Regions from separate parts of the Pectobacterium parmentieri genome, predicted to be linked through region 2. Evidence: predicted binding sites of a transcription regulator. Region 2 holds the regulator's gene; the other holds the start of a gene.
The links. The regulator Fur, encoded in region 2, represses iron uptake genes when iron is present. The targets are predictions, from matches to a motif close to ATAATAATGAGAACNACTATCAA.
Positions count from the first base shown of each region.

Region 1: a site for Fur is predicted at 1,427-1,449, ahead of A8F97_RS19135 (siderophore-interacting protein). Genes of this name have one in related genera too.

Region 1 is NZ_CP015749.1:4,223,312-4,226,455, forward strand. Features, by position in the region: gene A8F97_RS19125 (hypothetical protein) at 10-369, opposite strand; gene A8F97_RS19130 (hypothetical protein) at 438-1,040, opposite strand; gene A8F97_RS19135 (siderophore-interacting protein) at 1,531-2,436, shown strand; gene A8F97_RS19140 (CbrC family protein) at 2,551-3,090, shown strand; gene A8F97_RS19145 (LysE family translocator) at 3,136-3,144, shown strand, end outside.
Region 2 is NZ_CP015749.1:710,210-713,353, reverse strand. Features, by position in the region: gene fldA (flavodoxin FldA) at 616-1,143, shown strand; gene fur (ferric iron uptake transcriptional regulator) at 1,473-1,922, shown strand; gene glnS (glutamine--tRNA ligase) at 1,980-3,144, opposite strand, start outside.

The DNA of each region.
Region 1 (3,144 bases), 1.5 Mb from region 2:
GTTGATTTTTTAAAGTGAAATAGTTTTACCGATTTTGAAATCTCCAGATTTTTGCCCAAAGTCGGTTAATAGGTAGGTTGTTGGCGTTCTATGTTCTCCCATTGCGATCAGGTAATCATGTGTTTCGGTATGGTAGAAAAAGATACTCACGCTTTTTTGACTATTGCCAGAAGAAGCATGTAGCACGGGCTGACCATCATAGGTGTAGCTGCCTGTCGCTTTCCCTCTTCCAAATGTCACATCATTCATGGCTTGTTTCATGTTGGCGTAGCGATTTTTCTCAAGGTATTCTGCTAACTCCTTTTCTGCCTGCATTTGGTTGAAAGGACCGCTTTGTACACCTTGATCAATGATATAAATATCAGACATATTATTTCTCCAAAAGAAAATACAGGGGATGGGGAAGGCAGGAACTCTCCTGCCTTCCGATTGCTGGATCAGGAAACCGTCCAGGTATTGTTTTGTTGCAGTGTAGCGACAACGCTGTAAATGTTTGGCTCAAACACTAATTCAACGGCATCGCTGATTTGCTCAATATCCAGAATTTCACCTTCTTCATAGTTACCAAATACAATCCAGTAAGAAGGATGTGGGATAAACTCAATATGTAAATTTGGCTGTGCCGCCTGCACGAAGGTTCCTGCATTGCTCATTCCAATACCGACAGCAGCCTGCTTGAGTGGAACGTTGCCGCTTTCATCAATATAGAGTGAACCCGCTTGGCCAGTGAATGATGTCGGGCCAAAGAGATACCCTCCATTGTAGTCTAATGTGATGGTATTCGCTGACTGAAGGTTGGCAGGAATTTCTTCGCCCCCTTCAAAAATAACACCAGGTTTGACTTCCCCGGTATCTGACCAGACGAAAGAGTAATCAATGTTCCAGCGGAAGGTTTCGTGCACGTTCGGATTCACGAACTTGCTGAACCATGCCAGTGAGAAAATATTCCGCGCCTTCTGGTCCGGTGCCTTTTGAAAGATTGCTACATTGCCTGAATTACTTGATTTGTTGATAAACTCAACGCTGTATTGATTAGACATAGTGTATTCCTCTTTATTATGAACCCAATATTAGGCTCAATCACTATTATCCACAGGACTATATTCAAAATAATAGGGAAGTAAGTCCTGTTAATTATTGTTATGATTTTTTGAGTCTGTCAGTAATCTTTTTATTGATATAGTTAGATGGTTCAGTAATGCCAGCGGGAGAAAATGAATAATTAACGAGTTTATAGCACAGATATTTATTGGGAATAATTCAGCCTGCTGTTAATTTTCTAGCCCTCTTGGGGATAGTACATCGAGGGGAAAACAGAATTTATAAGGTGAGGTTAGATTAGCATGACTGGGAGCAACGCTTTGCCTGCCTTGGGTTTCCTATTTTTCTATAATGTGTATGTGTCGCAGTATTTTGAGATGACAGAGTGATAATGATTATCGTTAGTGTTTTGTTTGTGATAAGTTGCGGTGAATGGGTTTTATCCCGCTGACTGATTTTTCCCTTACAAAACATATCGGCTTTCTCACTATGTCTTTAGCTAATCGCACGACGTCTTCAGCCTATCGGTTGTTCAATGTATGTTTAGAGAGCAAGACGCTGCTCTCGCCCTCGCTTGTTCGCTGTGTGTTCACCGGCCCGGAAGTGCGCCAGATGAAACTGGACGCGCCGGATCAGCGCATCAAACTGCTGTTCGCCAGCGAAAGCGGGGAACAGGTGCCGATGGCGGTAAGCGACACATGGTATCAGGACTATCTGGCGCTACCGCGTGAGCACCGTCCGATTCTGCGCACCTATACGCTGCGTTCTGTCTCACGTGAATCACAGCAGGCGGCGATCGATTTTGTGCTGCATGGTGATACCGGGCCTGCCTCAAGCTGGGCGAGTCATGCTAAGCCGGGCGACGCGCTACAGATCGTCGCGCCCAACGCGGAAGCCGATGGCGACAGCGGTGGCTATGAATGGACACCGCACGATGGTGTGGAGCAGGTGCTGTTGATTGCGGATGAAACGGCGCTGCCAGCAGTTATGGGGATTCTTGAGCAACTGGCTGCTCAACCTTCCCCGCCATCGGTACAGGCTTTTCTTGAAGTGCCGAAAGCGGCCGACTGCGTGACATTGGGCGACTTCCCTTTTGCCCAGATTCACTGGCTGCCGCGTGAGGAAACTGGCAGCACAATATGGGGTGAACGCCTGCTAGCTGCGGTGCGACAGGATGTGAAAATCCCCGCCAGCGCCTGCACTAACTGTGATGAAACGGCACAGGAAACGCCGGAAGACGCGCTACTGTGGGAGCGGGCAACGGCACATCGCCCGTTTTACGCTTGGGCGGCGGGAGAGTCTTCCGCCATCAAACGGCTGCGCCGCTACCTGCTCGACGAGCGCCACCTCGATAAAGAAACGATCAACTTTATGGCTTACTGGTCGCATCGCTAAGAGAAAGTATCTATGTGTCTGGCTGAAGAGATTTATTTGGTATAGCCAGACTCTGCCGTATATTACGTACAGTTTAATTAGGATAGCTTACTTGCTGCGTGGAGCGCTCATCTCATGAATACACCTTTCCCTTCTTTCCGTTATCACCCTAATCCGTTATCGACCGGGAGTATCAAAGCGGCTGATGATGTCTGCCTATGTTGCAATCAGGCACGTGGCTATGTTTATACGGCTTCGTGCTATACCGCGCATAAGCTGCCTGAAAAGAAATTTTGCCCTTGGTGTATTGCAGATGGTAGCGCGGCAGCACGCTATGACATGCACTTTTCTGACGAGCACCCACTGTTCAGTGAAGGTATCGCCGTGGAGATCATTGAGGAGGTATGCAGCCGTACACCGGGTTATTCTTCCTGGCAACAGGAAATCTGGCTCTCATGCTGCGACGATGCCTGTGCATTTGCGGGGGATGCCAGCCGTGAAGAGCTTGTCGCATTGGGGGCAGAGGCGTTAGCGGTGCAATTTGCGGATTTTTCGTGGCCGTTGGAAACGTGGAAGAACGTGGTTGAGTCCTATCAGCCCGGTGGCGAAACGGCGCTTTACCGTTTTGAATGCTTACACTGTCAGAAGGTGCATTACGGGATTGATTTCTCCTGACTATGCCTTTTGTGGTGTTTTCCCCTTGTTGGGTGATGAATTACCGTGATCTTG
Region 2 (3,144 bases):
CTGCCACCCTACGTCCCTTGTGCGTTGGCGTGGATACACAGCCAGACGGAAAAGCAATTTAAACATCATTTTCATTTTATTCTTTAATATCAAAAGCTAAAGACTTTCTCTTCAAGGTTGCATCGTTTCAGCTACAAATGATTATAATTCTTATCTTCTTTGATTAGGAATATTCCCGAAAAATGTTACAAATCTTCAATTCAATAAAAACATTATCTTTTGTATGTATTTTAATTCTCCCTAAATAGAGATGTACCGTTCCGTGACTTTTATTTCTTAAAAAAAGAAGTCTGCTTTTAATTACAACTGAAAGGAAATGCAAAATAAAAACATCATTCATAAAAAATGAAACGTCGTTGCAAATAAATAACCTTCTGGTACTGGGCTATGCATGTCTAATCTCGGAAGGCAATATAACCATACTATTGACATGGATAATTTAGCGCCAGAAGAGATGCACTTCGCTCCTTTTATCGCCCTCCGCATTTTGCATGCTCTTGATTTACGCCTCTATACCGATACGAGTTTCTCCTAATGTGAGTGTCTGTTATTATTAGCAGATAAGTGGGTGAAACATTACACCATACCATTAGGAATCAAGGGGTTATTCAATTCATGGCACTCATCGGAATATTCTTTGGCAGTGATACCGGCAACACGGAAAACATCGCCAAAACGATCCAACAACAGTTAGGCACCAGCGTTGCTGATGTTCATGACATCGCCAAAAGCAGCAAAGAAGACCTGGAAGGTTTCGATATTCTGCTGTTAGGTATTCCAACCTGGTATTACGGTGAAGCTCAGTGCGATTGGGATGACTTCTTCCCTTCGTTGGAAGAGGTTGATTTCACCGGAAAATTGGTTGCTCTGTTTGGCTGTGGCGATCAGGAAGACTATGCAGAATACTTCTGTGATGCCATGGGAACTATTCGCGACATCATTGAGCCTCGCGGCGCGACGATTGTCGGCCACTGGCCAACAGAAGGCTATTATTTTGAAGCGTCTAAAGGACTTGCCGACGATAATCACTTCATTGGTTTGGCTATCGATGAAGACCGCCAGCCTGAATTGACCAGCGAGCGCGTGACGACGTGGGTGAAACAGATCGGCGATGAACTGAATCTGAAAGAGCTGGTTGGTTAAGCCATTTTGGCTCTGATAATCCCTATCAGAGCCAAAATAGTATCGATAGGTAAAACCTTTCATAATAATTGATACATTTTTTTAACTTCTATCAGTAAACCTGTACAATAATCCCATCGGTTTTATACGCGCTTTACCTTTTCCTCATTCATCAACAACGGATTGCGTTATATATCAGTAGTGTGAGTGGGGACAATATTGTTAACATTCCCTTGTTTTCATTTTGTATGCGCGGTTCTATAATTGAGACGCGTTTGCATTTTTTGAGCCGACCGATGTCATAGGCTAGGCAGCCTCCATTGATAAGTAAGCTACAGGACTAAACCCGCATGACTGACAACAATACCGCATTGAAGAAGGCCGGCTTGAAAGTCACTCTTCCAAGACTGAAAATACTGGAAGTGTTACAGGATCCTGTCTGTCATCACGTCAGTGCGGAAGATTTATACAAGAGACTGATTGATATGGGCGAAGAGATTGGTCTTGCTACCGTCTATCGCGTACTCAACCAGTTTGATGATGCAGGTATCGTAACCCGTCATAACTTCGAAGGTGGTAAATCCGTCTTTGAATTGACGCAGCAGCATCATCACGATCACTTAATTTGCCTCGACTGTGGCAAAGTCATTGAATTCCGCGATGAATCTATCGAAGCACGTCAGCGTGAGATCGCAGAAAGACACGGCATTAAATTGACCAACCACAGTTTGTATCTCTATGGGCATTGCAGTGAAGGGGATTGTCGAGAAGACGAAACCCTGCATGAGTCCACACGATAAATCGACCACATAAAAAAATAAAACCGCCGAGGCGGTTTTATTTTCTAACTCATGCCCTTAACCTACCCAGGTATCGCGCAGCCCGACCGTTCGGTTAAACACCAGATGGTCTGTACTGGAGTAAACGCGATCGGCACAGAAATAGCCTTCGCGCTCAAACTGATACGCTTTCTCTATTTCCGCCTGCGCCAAACTCGCTTCGACAAAGCCTCGCGTAACTTTCAGTGAGTCTGGGTTAATCGTCGACAGGAAGTCATCCGCCGCGCCAGGATTTGCCACACTGAATAAACGATCGTACAAACGGAATTCTGCTGGCACGCCATGCGCCGCGGAGACCCAGTGGATAACCCCCTTCACTTTACGGCCGTCAGCCGGATCTTTGCTCAGCGTTTCCGCATCATAACTACAATAGATCGTGGAGATGGTGCCCTGCTCGTCTTTTTCAATGCGATCAGCTTTGATCACATAGGCATTACGCAAACGAACTTCTTTACCCAACACCAGACGTTTGTACTGTTTGTTAGCTTCTTCACGGAAGTCAGCGCGATCGATGTAAACTTCACGGCTGAATGCCACCTGACGCGAGCCCATTTCCGGCTTATTAGGATGGTTCGGCATCGCAACAAACTCTTCGTGCTCAGCGGGCAGGTTCTCGATCACGACTTTGACTGGATCTAACACTGCCATCGCACGCGGAGCATTCTCATTCAGATCGTCACGGATGCAGGATTCAAGCGCGGCCATTTCCACGTTATTGTCCTGCTTCGTTACGCCGATGCGCACACAAAATTCACGGACGGAAGCCGCACTATAGCCACGACGACGCAGGCCTGAGATAGTCGGCATACGCGGGTCATCCCATCCTTCAACCACATTTTCCACAACCAGTTGGTTCAGCTTACGCTTGGACATAATCGCGTATTCGAGATTGAGGCGGGAGAATTCGTACTGGCGTGGATGGCAAGGAATCGTGATGTTATCCAGCACCCAGTCGTACAGACGACGATTATCCTGGAATTCCAACGTACATAGAGAATGCGTGATCCCTTCCAGCGCATCGGAAATGCAGTGGGTGAAGTCATACATCGGGTAGATGCACCACTTATTGCCCGTCTGGTGGTGATCGGAGAACTTAATGCGATACAGCACCGGATCGCGCATCACGATAAAGGATGATGCCATATCGATTTTTGCACGCAGACAAGCAGTACCTTCAGCAAAC